Regions from separate parts of the Arthrobacter sp. NPDC056493 genome, predicted to be linked through region 2. Evidence: riboswitches for the same ligand, from Rfam matches in the RefSeq annotation. Region 2 holds a riboswitch; each other region holds the start of a gene.

What was found. Region 2 has a riboswitch for thiamine pyrophosphate ahead of thiO (glycine oxidase ThiO). Riboswitches for the same ligand answer to the same signal wherever they lie in the genome.
Region 1: another riboswitch for thiamine pyrophosphate. It lies ahead of thiC (phosphomethylpyrimidine synthase ThiC); the one in region 2 lies ahead of thiO (glycine oxidase ThiO).
Region 3: another riboswitch for thiamine pyrophosphate. It lies ahead of ACFQ50_RS06585 (ECF transporter S component); the one in region 2 lies ahead of thiO (glycine oxidase ThiO).

What each region holds. Positions count from the first base shown of each region.
Region 1 covers NZ_JBHTSL010000061.1:7,597-12,900, forward strand. Annotated here, with positions in the region: gene thiC (phosphomethylpyrimidine synthase ThiC) at 1-1,474, opposite strand, end outside; TPP riboswitch at 1,470-1,577, opposite strand; gene ACFQ50_RS19910 (amidohydrolase family protein) at 1,613-2,695, shown strand; gene ACFQ50_RS19915 (VOC family protein) at 2,774-3,649, shown strand; gene ACFQ50_RS19920 (hypothetical protein) at 3,755-4,189, shown strand; gene rpsP (30S ribosomal protein S16) at 4,401-4,814, shown strand; gene ACFQ50_RS19930 (RNA-binding protein) at 4,816-5,058, shown strand; gene rimM (ribosome maturation factor RimM) at 5,200-5,304, shown strand, end outside.
Region 2 covers NZ_JBHTSL010000070.1:18,062-23,365, reverse strand. Annotated here, with positions in the region: gene ACFQ50_RS21350 (RNB domain-containing ribonuclease) at 1-293, opposite strand, end outside; gene ACFQ50_RS21345 (ferritin-like fold-containing protein) at 335-1,021, shown strand; gene thiE (thiamine phosphate synthase) at 1,035-1,736, opposite strand; TPP riboswitch at 1,764-1,883, shown strand; gene thiO (glycine oxidase ThiO) at 1,876-3,129, shown strand; gene thiS (sulfur carrier protein ThiS) at 3,169-3,405, shown strand; gene ACFQ50_RS21325 (thiazole synthase) at 3,411-4,205, shown strand; gene ACFQ50_RS21320 (4a-hydroxytetrahydrobiopterin dehydratase) at 4,271-4,945, shown strand; gene ACFQ50_RS21315 (hypothetical protein) at 4,966-5,268, opposite strand; gene ACFQ50_RS21310 (DUF3107 domain-containing protein) at 5,277-5,304, opposite strand, start outside.
Region 3 covers NZ_JBHTSL010000010.1:39,062-44,365, reverse strand. Annotated here, with positions in the region: gene ACFQ50_RS06590 (ABC transporter ATP-binding protein) at 1-400, opposite strand, end outside; gene ACFQ50_RS06585 (ECF transporter S component) at 400-1,020, opposite strand; TPP riboswitch at 1,093-1,236, opposite strand; gene ACFQ50_RS06580 (heme-degrading domain-containing protein) at 1,356-1,907, shown strand; gene ACFQ50_RS06575 (DUF4235 domain-containing protein) at 1,965-2,228, shown strand; gene ACFQ50_RS06570 (helix-turn-helix domain-containing protein) at 2,244-2,450, opposite strand; gene ACFQ50_RS06565 (DUF2975 domain-containing protein) at 2,450-2,929, opposite strand; gene mnhG (monovalent cation/H(+) antiporter subunit G) at 3,021-3,437, opposite strand; gene ACFQ50_RS06555 (monovalent cation/H+ antiporter complex subunit F) at 3,427-3,705, opposite strand; gene ACFQ50_RS06550 (Na+/H+ antiporter subunit E) at 3,702-4,247, opposite strand; gene ACFQ50_RS06545 (Na+/H+ antiporter subunit D) at 4,244-5,304, opposite strand, start outside.

The DNA of each region.
Region 1 (5,304 bases), on a different contig from region 2:
CGAGGTCGGCGGCGTGCGCGGCTATCTTGTATGTGATGACGCCCGTCTTCACGTCATCCTTGTTCGGCAGGCCCAGGTGTTCCTTCGGCGTGACGTAGCAGAGCATGGCCGTGCCGTAGCGGGCGATTTCGGTGGCGCCGATGGCCGAGGTGATGTGGTCGTAGCCGGGGGCCACGTCCGTGACCAGCGGGCCCAGCGTGTAGAAGGGCGCACCCTTGCAGAGTTCCTGCTGGCGCTCAACGTTTTCGCGCACCAGGTGGAACGGGATGTGACCCGGCCCCTCGACCATGACCTGCACGTCGTACTCCCAGGCTCGCTGGGTCAGCTCGGCCAGGGTGTCCAGTTCGGCGAACTGCGCGGCGTCGTTGGCGTCCGCCGTCGCGCCCGGCCGAAGACCGTCACCCAGCGAGAAGGCGACGTCGTACTTGGCGAAGATCTCGCAAAGCTCGTCGAAGTGGGTGTACAGGAAGTTTTCCTGGTGGTGGGCCAGGCACCAGCCGGCCATGATCGAACCACCGCGGGAGACGATGCCGGTGACGCGGTTCGCCGTGAGCGGCACGTAGCGCAGCAGCACGCCGGCGTGGATGGTCATGTAGTCCACACCCTGTTCGCACTGTTCGATGACGGTGTCGCGGAAGATTTCCCAGGTGAGCGCGTTCGCTTCGCCGTTGACCTTTTCCAGGGCCTGGTAAATCGGCACGGTGCCGATCGGCACGGGGGAGTTGCGGATGAGCCACTCACGCGTGGTGTGGATGTCGTCGCCCGTGGACAGGTCCATGACCGTGTCGGCGCCCCACTGGGTGGCCCACTGCAGCTTGTCCACCTCCTCCGCGATGGAGCTGGTGACGGCCGAGTTGCCGATGTTGGCGTTGATCTTCACCAGGAACGCCTTGCCGATGATCATCGGCTCGGATTCCGGGTGGTTGATGTTGGTGGGGATGATGGCCCGTCCGGCGGCGAGTTCGCTCCGGACCAGTTCCACATCGCAGTTTTCGCGGAGGGCCACGAAGCGCATTTCCGGGGTGATGACGCCCTGCCGTGCGTAATGCATCTGCGTGACGGTCTTGCCTTCCGCCGCACGGCGGGGCACCGGCCGGGCGCCCTTCCACTCGGCGGAAGCCGCGCCGCGGCGCACGGCTGACTTGCCGTCGTCGAGCAGGTTCCGTTCGCGTCCGTCGTACGGCTCCGTGTCTTCGCGTGCCGCAATCCATTCCGAGCGGAACGGCGCGAGGCCCACCACCGGATCGCTGCCCGGACCCGCCGTGCGGTAAACCCGTAGCGGTTCGTTCTGGTCGCCGTTCGGTGAAGGCTCAAGGGCGATTTCCGTTACCGGCACCCGCAGGCCCTCGCCTTCGAGATAGGCCAGTGAATGGGATTTCAGCGACTGCGTGACGCTGCCGGCAGCACTACCGGCGGCTTCACTTTGGGCCGCATCAATCTGGGCAGGGATCAGCTGTGATTTCTGGGTGCTCAATTTACTGCTCACTTCCTTCGCCGGCATTACCCGGACAGGTTCAACGGTCGCAGGCTGCGCCAGCCTGATCTCAGCCCCTGCAGGGGCCCCCGTGTGGTCGTAGACGAAGCTACCACAGCTGCGGCTTAGGCTGGTGTCATGGCGCACATCATCGAATTCAGCGGATCCGTGCTCACTGCGGCGGATGAGGAACGCCGCGGGCTCTGGTCCGTGGACGGGAAGCTGACGTTTGATCCGCCGGGCCAGCGGCCGGACGCCGTTCTTGACGGCTGGGTCCTGCCCGGTTTCGCGGACGCCCACTGCCACATCGGATTGGGCCCGGGCGGTGCTGTGGAAGACGACGTGGCCTACGCCCAGGCCGTGACGGACCGCAACGCCGGCACGCTGCTGGTCCGCGACGCCGGGGCCGCCAGCGACACCCGGTGGCTGCAGCAGCGGGCCGACACGCCGCGGATCATCCGGGCCGGCCGGCACGTTGCACGGTCCCGCCGGTACCTGAGGAACTTCGCCGTGGAGGTCGAGCCGGAGGGCCTCGTGGAGGCGGTGCGCAAGCAGGCGCGGGAAGGGGACGGCTGGGTCAAGCTCGTGGGGGACTGGATCGACCGGACCGCCGGCGACCTCGCGCCGTCGTTCCCTGCCGCGGCCGTGCGGGACGCCGTCCGGGCAGCCCACGACGAGGGGGCCAGGGTCACGGCGCACTGCTTCGGGGAGGACACCCTGGATGACATGCTGGACGCCGGCATCGACTGCATCGAGCACGCCACGGGCCTGCTGCCCAGGCACATTCCGCGGCTCGTCGAGCAGCAGGTGCCGATCGTGCCGACACTGATCAACATCGCCACCTTCCCGGACATCGCCGCGCAGGCAGAGCCGAAGTTTCCGCGGTATGCGGAGCACATGCGCTCACTGTGGACCCGCCGTCGGGAGCGCGTCCTCGAAGCGTATGAGGCCGGCGTCGAAATTTACGCGGGAACGGATGCCGGCAGCGTGATCCGCCACGGCCGCATCGCGGACGAAATCCTTGAACTTCACGCCGCCGGACTGCCCGCACCGGCGGCGCTGGACGCGGCATGCTGGCGGGCGCGCCGCTGGCTGGGAGCCGACGGCCTGGCGGAAGGGGCGGCCGCGGACGTGGTGGTCTGCCGGGAGGACCCGCGCACCGTGCCGGAGACCATCCGCAGCCTCACGAATGTGGTGCTCCGGGGAAAGATCGTGCATTAGGAATAAATTGAAGCTTCAAGTAATTTAGAGATGTAGAGGCTGCCGAAACCCGGTGGTCCGGACATTCGGGAGTATTCAATGACAGCAGCAGACAGCAGCCAGGACTTGCTTCCTGCCAACCTCACCATGGGCACCGTCATGCTCAAGGTGGGCGACATGAAGCTCATGACCGATTACTACCAGCGCGCCCTCGGCCTCGACGTCGTCGCCGAGCAGGACGGCGGCCTCTACCTCGGCCGGCTCAAGACGCCCCTGGTGCACCTCGCGCCCGCTCCGGGCCTCAACATTCCCGGCCGGGGCGAGGCCGGCCTCTTCCACACAGCGCTCCTGTTCGAGGACCAGTCCTCGCTGGCCGCCACCATTGCCAGCGCGGCCCAGTACGAGCCGCAGGCCTTCGTGGGCAGCGCCGACCATCTGGTGAGCGAGGCCTTCTATTTCACCGACCCGGAAGGCAACGGGATCGAACTCTACTGGGACCGCCCGCGCGAGGCCTGGTCCTGGGACGGCAAGAACGTAGTCATGGACAGCCTGGCGCTGCCGCCGCAAAAGTACCTCCAGGACCACCTCACGCAGGAGTCTGTGGAAGGCCAGCGAGGCACCGACGCAGGCGTGGGCCACGTTCACCTGCAGGTGGGTGACGTGCAGTCAGCCCATGACTTCTACGTCGGCACCCTGGGATTCGAAAAGACGGCCGGCTGGCACGGCCAGGCGCTCTTTGTGTCGGCCGGCGGCTACCACCACCACATGGCCATGAATGTCTGGAACAGCCGTGGGGCGGGCCCGCGCCGCGACACCCTCGGCCTCGGTGAGGTCCTGATCGAAGTCCCGTCGGGGGACGACGTCGGCGCCCTCGCCGACCGCCTTAAGGTCGCCGGAGTCGAATCGCACCACACCGGCGCCGAGCTCCGGTTTCAGGATCCGTGGCGCAACCGCCTCCGCGTCGCCGTTCGATAACCAGCGCGCTAAGCCCGGCGAACCCGGTTGGGTTAGGCTGACATTCGAAGAGCCCCGGCGCCGCCGCTGCCGGGCGCGCACCGCCGACGGAATGAGGACGAATCCATGGGCTTCACCGAACTGTTTGTCGCCACCCACAATGACGCCCTCAAGCGTGCGGAGGCGCTGGAAGGCGGCGCCGCCGCCGGAGACGGCATCCGGATTGCCGGCATCAGTGATTTTGAGATCGAACAGCTTGGCGACCTCGCCGGTGCCGCGGTCCACGCCGCGGGCGCGGACTACGAACTGGCCATGGTTGACGTGGCAAGCGATTCACTGCTCGGCGTGCCGGCGGCGATGGTCCGGGCGCTGGCTGAGCTCCTCACGTATGAATCCGAGGGTGAGGGCAACGTTCTGGATGAGGTGGCCGAGCGCTGGGCCGCCGAGGACGACATGCCCTTTGGCGCCGGGGAAGCCAGGAACTACGTCCAGCAGCTGGCAGAGCTTGCCGGCACCGTGGAAGAAGGCAGCAGGACCGGCCTCTATGTCTGGTCTTCCTAGCGCAGCCTGCATTTCCGGGCACCAGCCAGACTCCGTCCGCATGTCAAGTCGAAATAACGCGGACGATCTGGCACAATAGACAGGTACTCGATCTGCGTGGCCCCTCTCTCCGCGTCCGGATCCTGTCCTTTTCGAACCCCCAAGTACGGCCCGCCCCACGGGTGCAGAACGCGGGTTCAACCCCGTTTCAGAAACAGGAGTGACCACAAAAGTGGCCGTAAAGATTCGCCTTAAGCGCTTCGGTAAGATGCGCGCACCGTACTACCGCATCGTTGTCGCCGATTCGCGCACCAAGCGTGATGGCCGTGCCATCGAAGAGATCGGCAAGTACCACCCCACCGAGGAGCCCTCATACATCGAGGTCAACTCCGAGCGTGCACAGTACTGGCTGTCCGTCGGCGCACAGCCGTCGGAGCAGGTCGCCGCGATCCTGAAGATCACCGGTGACTGGCAGAAGTTCAAGGGTCTGCCGGGCCAGGAAGGCACCCTGAAGACCAAGGCCGACAAGGAAGCATTCGTTGCTCCGGAGAAGGGTTCCGTGATCATCCCGGAAGCCATCACCAAGAAGGCCAAGGCATCGGAAGCCCCCGCCGAGGCTGAAGCAGAGACCACCGAGGCTGAGTAAGTTGCTGGCAGAAGCGCTCGAACACCTTGTCCGTGGCATTGTCGACTCCCCTGAGGATGTCAAGGTCAGTGCCAAGAACAACCGCCGCGGGGATACCCTCGAGGTGCGCGTTCACCAGGAAGACCTCGGACGGGTAATCGGACGCCAGGGCCGCACCGCGCGTGCGCTGCGCACAGTCGTGGCGGCGCTGGCAGATGGCGAGCAGGTCAGGGTCGACGTCGTCGACACCGACCGCCGCCGGTAACGCGCCTGCAACACTTGTCTTAACGTCCGGCCCCTCCACCAGCTACCGGTGGAGGGGCCGGACTGTTTTGGGCCCTGACTATTCAGGACGCCCGCAAAAGTCCTACCCCCGCATCAACACGCAGTCCAAACAGAGGAACACATGCAGCTTCAGGTGGCCCGTATCGGCAAGCCCCACGGAATCCGCGGCGAGGTGACCGTCCAGGTCCTCACCGACGCGCCGGAGGACAGGTTCGTTCCCGGCACC
Region 2 (5,304 bases):
ACGAAGGACGGAACGTCGGCGATGGCATAAAGGATCCGGTAGCCCTCGCCGCGGCGCTCGATGAACAGCGCCTGGTCAAGGTCGGTGGACGACGGCGGATCGATGGTCAGGAACTCCACACCGGTCAGGTCCAGGGCCGGGAAGTCCCGGCTGGCCACGGCGGCTTCGGCTTCCTTGAGCACGTTCTCGGGGAATTCCCCCGGAAGCTCCAGTTCCGTCCGCAGCGCGCTCAGGGCATCCGCGAGCGCGTTGGTCTGCTCGTGGACGCTGGGCGAGAGCCGATGATGTGACACGAAAATCAGGTTAGCCCGAATTGCGCCGTTAGTCTTGGATTATGGGCACATCCTCGGCTGGCACCGCTCGCTACGACCGTTTTGTCGCAGACCTGTTCGGCGTGATGGCGTACGGCGAACTGTCCGCGTTCGAACGGCTGTCCTCCGACGCCCGTTACTCGCCCACGCTGCACGACCGGGCCGTGCTCGGCAGGATCGCCGTCATCGAATTCCAGCACTACGAGCTGGTGAGCGCCAAGCTGGCGGAGATGGGCGTCGACGTCGAAGATGCGATGTTGCCGTTCCAGTTGGCCGTGGACCATTTCCACGAACGGACCCGCCCGGCGGACTGGTACGAGTCCCTCATGAAGGCGTACGTGGTGGACACCGTGTCCGCCGATTTCTACCGGGCGGTGGCCCGGTTCGTGGATGCCGGAACGCGGGATGTCATCCAGCAGATCCAGTCGTCGGAAGAGGCCACGGCCGTGCTCCGGGAGCGGCTCAGGGGAGCGCTGGCGGACGACCCCCGCCTCGCGTCCAGGCTTGCGCTGTGGGGCCGCCGGCTCCTGGGCGAAGCGATCACGCAGGCCCAGCGTGTGGGCCACGAAAACGCCTTTCTGAGCGCGCTGTTTGTCGAGGCGGAACCCGGTGCCACGGACGCCACCGCACGGGAGCTGGTGCGGGGCATCACTGCCGACGTCGCGGAACACCATTCCCGGCGGATGGTCCAGCTGGGACTGAGCGGCTAAGCGGTTTCTCCGCCTAGGAAACGGCTGCCGGCGCCGTTGCGTCCAGGGCGTCGAGCAGTTCTTCCGCAGCGGCCGTGGGGTCTGCCGCCTCGGTGATGGCGCGCACGACGACGATCCGGCTGGCTCCGGCCGCCAGGACCTGCTCCACATTCGTGCGGTCGATCCCGCCGATCGCGAACCAGGGCAGCAGCAGGCCGCCGACCCGTTCCTCGTTCGCGGTGCGGACAGCCTCCGCTGCGTAGCGCAGCAGATCGAGCCCGACGGCGGCGCGCCCGGGCTTGGTGGGCGTGGCCCACACCGGACCCACGCAGAAATAGTCCAGGCCGCTGCGCCCGTGGGCGGCGGCGACGGCGGCGTCCACCTGATCCGTGCTGTGCGTGGACAGCCCGATCACGGTGGCGTCGTGCAGCAGCTTCCGGGCGGCGCGCAACGGCAGGTCCTTCTGGCCGATGTGGAACACCGGAGCGCCGGCGATGGACGCGATATCGGCACGGTCGTTCACGGCCCAGAGCCGTCCGTGTTTGCGGGCGGCGGCATGGACGATTTCCAGCAGCTCAAGTTCCTCGGCCGCTTCGATGCTCTTGTCCCGCAACTGGATGATGTCCACGCCGCCGGCAAACGCCGCGTCCACGAAGTCCGCAAAGTCGCCGCGGTCCTTGCGGGCGTCGGTGCAGAGGTACAGGCGGGCGGCGGTGTGGGCAGAGTGCTGGGTCATGGCAACCACCTTAGTTCCTCTAAACTGGGCAGGTACCGCGGGAGCCGTTACTGCTGTCATAAAAGGCGCAGGGCTGAGAGGGCGTCAGAGCCGACCGCTTGACCTGATCCGGTTAGTACCGGCGTAGGGAAGGATTTTCATGAACCCTGACATCAGTGGCGCGGAATGTGCCGCCACCAGTCTTGAGGCAGATGTCGCCGTCGTCGGCGGCGGCGTGGTGGGCCACGGCATCGCCTGGGAGGCACGGCGCTCGGGCCGGTCGGTGGTACTCATCGATGAAGCGCCCGGCAGCGGTGCAAGCTGGGCCGCGGCCGGCATGCTCGCTCCGGTCAGCGAACTGCATTACCAGGAGGAAGGGCTCCTGGAGCTGATGCTGGAGTCCTCCGCCAGGTGGCCGGAGTTTGCCGCCACGCTCAGCGCCGGCGAAGACGCGGGATACCTGACGACGCCGACCCTTGCGGTGGGTGCCGGTCCCGCCGACCGGCGCGCCCTGATGGACCTGCGGGACGTGCAGCGGACCCACGGCCTGGAGGTTGAACCGCTGACCATCCGTGAGGCACGGTCACGGGAGCCGCTGCTCAGCCCCGGGATCTCCTGTGCCCTGGACATCCCGGCAGACCATCAGGTGGATCCCCGCAGGCTGGTCCGCGCGGTTGCTGCGGAGCTGGCCGGCCATGGCCAGGAGATCGCGGCAGCGGACGGCTACGCCGTGCGCGAGCACGCCGCCGGCCTGCTCTGGGACGGCGGGAGGGTCTGCGGGGTCCGGCTGGCCGGCGGCGGCACCGTCAGGGCCACTGAGACGGTGGTGGCCAACGGCCTGGCCGCGGCGCAGCTGCAGAACCTGCCGGAGGGACTGCAGCTGCCGCTGCGCCCGGTCTACGGGGACATCCTCAGGCTCAGGGTCCCCGGACACCTGCAGCCCCTGCTCACCGCAACAGTCCGCGGTATGGTGCGGGGCGTTCCGGTCTACATCGTGCCGCGCCAGGACGGCACGGTGGTGGTCGGCGCCACGCAGCGCGAGGACGGCGTGCCGGGCACCAGCGCCGGCGGTGTCTACCAGTTGCTGCGCGACGCACAGGTCCTGCTGCCGGCAGTCGCCGAGCTCGAGCTCCTCGAAGCCACCGCGCGGGCGCGGCCGGGCACACCCGACAACGCGCCGCTGCTCGGCCGGGTGCCGGCCCGCGGGCAGGGGCCCGGGACGGACGTGGCCGGCCTCATCATTGCCACCGGGTTTTTCCGCCACGGCGTCCTGCTGACCCCGGCGGCGGCAGCGATCTGCCGCCAGCTCATGGACGGCATTCCGGACCCGCGCTGGGCCCACTTCCTGCCGGGCCGGTTTTCCCCCGGGCTCCCGGACCCGGTGGCAGCACTGTCACATTTGAGCCCCGCCTGATTTGATCCACGTCACATTTGACCCAAACAAGGAACCAGCATGAACATCACTCTGAACGGCATAGATCAGGTTGTGGGCGAGGGCGCCTCGGTCACCTCGCTCGTCAGCCAGATCACGGGGCGGCGCCTGTCCGCCAACGGGCAGGCCGCCGACGGCCAGCGACTCGGTGTGGCGGTGGCGCGCAATGCAGCCGTCGTGCCCCGCAGCCAGTGGTACAGCACCGCCCTCGCCGAGGGCGACGAGATCGAACTAGTCACGGCAGTCCAAGGAGGGTGAGCACGATGGCAGAAACATTGATTGAAACAGCAGACAGCCTGGTCATTGACGGGGTGGAACTGACATCGCGGCTCATCATGGGCACCGGAGGGGCTCCGAGCCTGGACGGTCTCGGCTCAGCGCTGGTCGCGTCCGGCACCCAGCTGACCACAGTTGCAATGCGGCGCTATTCGCCTGCGGAAACGGGCTCGCTCTTCCAGCTGCTGGTGGACCACAACATCCGCGTGCTCCCCAACACCGCCGGCTGCTTCACGGCCCGGGATGCCGTCATGACGGCCGAGCTGGCCCGTGAAGCCCTGGAGACCGACTGGGTCAAGCTCGAGGTCATCGCGGACGAGCACACGCTGCTGCCGGACGCCGTGGAGCTCGTGGACGCCACAGAGCAGCTGGTCAACCGGGGCTTCAAAGTCTTCGCCTACACCAACGACGACCCCGTCCTGGCACTCCGGCTCGAGAACCTGGGGGCCTCCGCCGTCATGCCGCTGGGAGCACCGATCGGCACAGGCCTGGGCATCCTCAATCCGCACAACATCGAGCTGATCGTGTCGCGGGCGTCTGTCCCCGTGGTCCTGGATGCAGGAATCGGTACGGCCTCGGACGCGGCACTGGCCATGGAACTGGGCTGCGACGCCGTACTGCTGGCCACCGCCGTCACCCGGGCGCAGAACCCGGCACTCATGGCCGGGGCCTTCAAACACGCAGTCGTCGCGGGTAGGCTGGCGCGTGCGGCCGGGCGTATCCCGCGCCGTGAGCATGCCCTGGCCTCGTCGGCCATGGAGGGCCGGGCGGAGTTCCTCTAAACCCCGGCCAATCTCCTTGGCGGCCCGGCGGGGCAGGCTCAGCAGGTACTGCCAAGGAGTCAGTTGTGGCCGCCAAGGACGACATCCTCACCCGACCCCAGATCGACGAGGCGCTCGCAGGCCTTAGCGACTGGCGTTACCGGCTGGGCGGCCTGGTCACCGTCTATAAGACGCCGACGGCGGCTGCCGCGCTGGAACTGATCGCCGCCGTCGGGCGTGTGGCAGAGGACATGGACCACCATCCGGACCTGGACTGGCGCTACAACCGGGTGTTCATCCGGTTCAGTTCGCACGACGTCGGGGGCGAGGTGACCACGCGGGACACCGGAGCCGCGGCCTCGGTCAGCGCGGCCGCGTCGGCGGCGGGCGCCGAGGCCCAGCCCGGCCTGTACCGGTCGGTGGACATCGGCATCGACACGGCCGACGCGGCGGAGATTTCCGAGGTCTGGCGCGTCGCGCTCGGTTACCGGAAGGGCCGGTTCGGGGACCTCACGGATCCTTTCGGCCGCGGTCCCGGTGTGTGGTTCCAGGAGACCGCGACCCCCAACGACAACCGCCTGCACCTGGACGTCCACCGCTCGAAGGCGGAGTCGGCACCCGCCCTGGAGAAGACCGCGGCCACCGGGGCCTTAATGAACAGTGACCACGCACCCAGTTGGGTGGTGGTCACTGATGCCCAGGGAAACCGGCTCTGCCTGTGCACAGAGGAAGGCCACGGGCCGGACGTTCGCGAATACTGACGCTGCCGAATCCCGGGCGGTCAGATCTTCAGCGCTGCCGTCAGCCGGTGGGTGTCCTGTTTGGCCCGCGTGCGGCCCAGGTAGACAGCCACTGCCAGGGCAGCAGCCGTCCCGGCCGCCATGGGAAGGACCCACGGTATCCAGGTCAGGCCCGGCTGGTAGCCCAGCCCCGCCCAGATGCAGATGATCCACGCCAGCATGCCTACCGCCGCAGCGGTACCGGCCGGCAGGAGGATGCCGTACTTGGTGTGGCGCCGGTCGTTGGCCCAGACGATGAAGCCGGCAGCGGCAGTCACCAGGAGCACGATCACGAGGGACAGCACGGCTCGGCCTACAGGGCGCCGAAGCCGACCCGGCGC
Region 3 (5,304 bases), on a different contig from region 2:
AGAGGTTTTCGGCGCCGAAGGCGACGTCGTCGCCCAGCCGGGAAAGGACCACCTGGGTTTCCGGATCCTGCTGCATGAGGCCGGCGCGGCCGCGCTGTGCACGCGGCGGTGCTCCGTCGATGAGCAGCTCACCGCTCTCGTCAGCATCGTCGCGGTCGGTTGCACCGCCGTCGTCCGCCGGGCTGCCGCCCGAGTCACTGTCCCCCAGCACACCGGCCAGGGCGTGCAGCAGCGTGGACTTGCCGGCCCCGGACGGGCCCAGCAGCAGGACCCGTTCGCCGGGCCGGATGTCCAGGTCCAGGGCGTGGACGGCGGGTTTGGTGCGGCCAGCGTGGCGCCAGCCCCAGCCGCGGGCGTGTACCGCGGCGGGGCGGACGCCGCCGTCGTGTTGTCCGGGCATTAGGAGAAGACGGGCTCCGTGGCTGCCTTGCGGGACGCGAAGGAACTCAGTACGCCGGTCTTGGCCAGGCCGCGGGTGGCGATCCAGGACAGGGCACCGGCGATGACCGCCCCGGAGATGGCACAGAACACGATGTACGCGAGCTTGTCGCCGGAGGTGTAGGCGATGTTCCAGCCCCACGGGGCGAAGGAGTCGTTCAGGCCGCAGAACAGGCCCGCGCCGGCACCCGCAAGCAGCGAAGCCGGGAGGCTGAACTTCCGGTACACCAGGGCGGCGAACACGAGCTCCGCGCCCAGGCCCTGGAGGACACCGGAGATCAGCACCGTGGTGCCGTACTGCGAGCCCATGATGAGCTCGCCGGTGGCCGCCACCGTTTCGCAGAACAGGGCCGCGCCGGGCTTGCGGATGATGAGCATGCCCAGCACCGCCGGGATCATCCAGCCGCCGGCGTACAGGCCGCTCAGGGGCGGGTAGACGGCGTTGACGGGGGTGGAGATGAGGTTGGCGCCCTGGGACCAGGCCCAGAAGATCACGCCGCCGGCAACGGCGATGAGCGCCGCTACCACGATGTCCGCCACGCGCCAGTTGTAACTGGTCTTCTTGATTGCTGCAGTTGTCATAATGGTCCTCCTGAGGAACAGGAGGGGAAAGCGTTCCCCCGGCTGCCGGTGGCTGGGCCACCTGCTGCCGGGCGCTCTGAGAACTCGACTCCCTTGCGCCGGTACTAGCCGGATCAGGTTCGAGGGTCTGCGGCTGTCCGCACTCTCAGCGCCCATCCACGGTTGCGCTGGCAACTGCCTTTGCATCCCGACGGCGGCGCTCCCCTGTCGTGATAAATCTGCCCTTGTGGGCTGGTCCAGTTTACACCTCGGCGGGCCCGGAATCCCGGGGCCGCCGTCACAATCCAGAAGTCTTGCCGCACCGCCGGAACAGCCGCCCGGAGTACATTGGGGCCATGACGCTACAGGACTCCGGCAGCGCTGCCCTGCCCGCCTTTGACCCCGATTCCGCCGAGGACCAGCCGGCGGGATCCCTGGCAGCCCTGATCGGTCAGATCGAGGGTGAAATCGCCGAACTGCAGTTCCCGAGGTTCAGCAAGGACGATGCCCTGGCGCTCGGCCTGGAACTGGTTGAACGCGGCAAGGAGGACCGGCTGCCCATCGCCATCGATATCACCAAGGGCCAACAGGTCCTGTTCCACGTGGCACTCGAGGGTGCCACCCCGGACAACGAGGGCTGGGTCCGGGCCAAGCAGCGGACTGCCGTGCGCTATGAGGAGCCGTCGCTGCTGGTGGGTCTTCGCGGCAGGGCAGGCGGCGGACGGATCGAGGAGAACGCCTGGTTCGACCAGTCCACCTACGCTGCCCACGGCGGAGCCTTCCCCATCTATGTTCGGGATGTGGGAGTGGTGGCCGTGGTCACGGTCTCCGGGCTGCCGCAGAAAGCGGACCACGACCTCGTGGTGCAGGCATTGCGGGAAATCCACCGGTCCATGCGGCAGGGCTAGCGTTTGATGCGGATAGGCTAGGGAAAGACCAGTGTTCACCACGCGAGGAGTTCCGGAATGAGTCTCTTGATCAAACTGCTTGGCACGGGCATCAGCCTGCTGGCAGGGTTCGCCGGCACCAGGGCCGTCGATACCATCTGGGAAAAGGTCACGGGGCAGAAGCCTCCCAAGGGTGACAAGGACGATGTCCCCACGACGCTGCGCACAGCCCTGACATTTGCCCTCGTCTCCGCGTCGGTCAGCGCGGTCATCCAGGTACTGGCCAACCGCGGCACCCAGCGGGCCATCACCCGGTTCGCCAAGACCCAGGACATCGTCTAGGCACCGGCCCACCCGTCAGTCCTCGACCCACTCGAGCAGGTCGCCGGGCTGGCAGCGGAGCACCCTGCACATCGCCTCCAGCGTGCTGAAGCGCACGGCCTTGGCCCGCCCGTTCTTCAGCACGGCCACATTTGCCGGCGTGAGCCCGACCCGGTCGGCGAACTCCCCCACGCTCATCTTTCGTTTGGCCAGTTCGACGTCGATGCGCACCACGATGGGCATCAGATCACTGCTTCCATGTCGGTCCGCAGTGCCGTGGCCTGCCGCAGCAGCGCGCGCATCACCACCATGAGCAGCCCGATGACGGCGCCGCCGACCAGCATCAGCGTCAGCAGCATGGGCACCCCGGGATCATCCGCGTTCAGCACGATGAAGACGAAGACGCCGGCCAGGAGGATCCACGCGGTGAGCACTGCCCACACGATTGCGTCCACCCAGGCCAGGGCCGCCTTGCTGAAGATGCGGTCCCGCCTGACCATGGTGAGCAGTTTCCAGGTGCTCACGATCACCACCTGCACGCAGGCCACCTCCACCACGGCGAAGACCGTCAGCGGCCACCTCAGATACGCATCGGCCGGATTCTGCTCCGCCATGTAGGCAAATTGCCCGGGCAGGGACAGGGTCTGGAACACCACCAGCAGGCCGAAGGCCATGACCAGCAGGACCCGAAGCGCGGTGACCGCCAGGTTTGTCATATTCATGGATCGAGTATCGCTGTTTTACTATCGAATTTCAATCGACTACGACGGCGGGTACCCGCGTCCCTGCTTTCGACGGGCTCAACCAGCGGACTTAGCCGGCGGTGCGGTTACCGCCGTCGTCCCCTTCCGATTCCCGGGCCGCCTTGGCGGCCTTCACCACCACGGCCTCCAGCTCGTCGGTGCTGAGCAGCTCCTTATGGAGGTGCTTGGTGCGGTAGCCGGCGCGTCCCACCATATGGGCAGAGACCGGCACCGTGAGCAGCTGGAAGATCCATGCCACCAGCAGCACCGGCCACACCCACCACGTGCGCAGTTGCAGCCCCACCGCCGCCAGCAGCAGGAACAGACCAAGCACCTGGGGCTTCGTGGCGGCGTGCATGCGGCTCATCAGGTCCGGGAAGCGGAGCAGGCCGATGGCGGCGGCCAGGGACATCAGCGCGCCCACCACCATGAACACAGCCGAAACAGCGTCGATCACGGCATCCACGGCGTTCGGTTCAGGACTCATTGGGCTGCTCCCGCCGGTCTGCCACGAAACGGGCCACTGTTACCGAGCCGATGAACCCGATCACGGACACGGCCACCACCAGCATCAGGTTGTTCAGGTGCCGGTTCACGGCCATGTCGATGCACAGGGCCGCGCCGAGGATGGCCAGCAGCACGTCCGCCGCGAGGACCCGGTCCAGCAGTGACGGGCCGCGGGCGATGCGGATGATCGCACCCGCCGCCGCGAGGGCCAGCGCCACAGCCGTGACGGTGAGGACCAGCTCCATCATGCGCCTACCTCCTGCTTCAGTGCGGCAAGCTCTTCCTTCGTTCCCATGATCCGGATGAGCCCCGCCTCGGTGTCGCGGACTTCCTTGCGCAGTTTGAGGACATCCTCCCCGTTCCGGACGTTCAGTCCGTGGATGTACAGCGTGGACGTGGACCTGTCCACCTCCACCACCAGCGACCCCGGGATCAGGGAGATCACGTGGCCAGTCGCCGTCACCATCAGGTCCGAATGGCTGCGCAACGGAACGGCGACGACGGCGTTGGTCACCTTAGGCCCCTGGGCCACCGCCAGGTAGAACACCTGGCAGCTAGCGGCCACCACCCGGCCGAGGAACACCACCGCGAACGGAACGGCCCGCAGCACGTTGAAACGGCCGCTCAGCTCCACCGGCGGCAGGTAGAACAGGCGCGCCACGGCAATCGCCAGCAGGGCGCCGAAGAGCAGATTGCCGGGGCTGAAGTCCTGCCAGAGGGCTCCCCAGACGATGACCAGCCAGACCAGCAGCGGCAGTTCCTGCCGCAGGGACACCCTCTTTCGGCTCATTTTCCGCCCCCGCTGAGCGCCAGCGCCGGGACGGGCGCGCCGTCACCAAGCACCGCCTGGATATAGGCGGACCTGTCCAGCATGGCCGCGGCCGACTGGTCCGCCACGCGGAAGAGCGGACCGGCGAAGACTGTGAGAGCCACACCCAGCACCACCAGGCCCAGCGTGGACCCCACCATGGTGCGCGGCAGGAGGCGCACCGCCGTCGCGCCGCCATCCGGGGCGGGAACGGCGAGGAGCACCGGATCGGGGTGCTCCGCGTCTTCGGCCTTGCGCCAGAACGCACGGTTCCACACGCGGGCAACGGCCAGCAGCGTCAGCAGGCTGGTCAGCACGCCGCCGATCACCAGGGCGTAGGCCAGCGGGGTGCCCAGGCCGATGCCGGCCTGCATCAGGCCAAGCTTGCCCAGGAAGCCCGAGAACGGCGGGATGCCCGCGAGATTCATGGCCGGAACGAAGAACAACAGGGCCAGCAGCGGGGACAGTTTGGCCAGCCCGGCCAGCCGGTCCACGGAGGAGCTGCCGCCGCGGCGCTCTATCAGGCCGGTGACCAGGAAGAGGCTGGTCTGGATGGTGATGTGGTGCGCCACGTAGAAGACAGCGGCAGCAAGGCCGGCGACGGAGGACATCGCCAGGCCGAACACCATGTAGCCGATATGGCTGACCAGGGTGAAGGACAGCAGACGCTTGATGTCGCTCTGCGCGAGCGCGCCCAGGATGCCCACCACCATGGTCAGCAGCGCCACCACCATCAGGGGTGTGTTGAGGCTGTCGCCGGGGAACAGCAGGGTTTCCGTGCGGACCATGGCGTAGACGCCCACCTTGGTGAGCAGGCCGGCGAACACGGCCGTGACCGGCGCCGGCGCGGTGGGGTACGAGTCCGGAAGCCAGAAGGACAGGGGGAACACCGCGGCCTTGATCCCGAAGGCCACCAGCAGCATCACGTGCAGGAGCGTCTTGGTTCCCTGGTCCAGTTCCGTGAGCTTGATGGCCAGGTCCGCCATGTTGATGGTGCCGGTGGCGCCGTAAACCATGGCGATGGCAATCAGGAACAGCA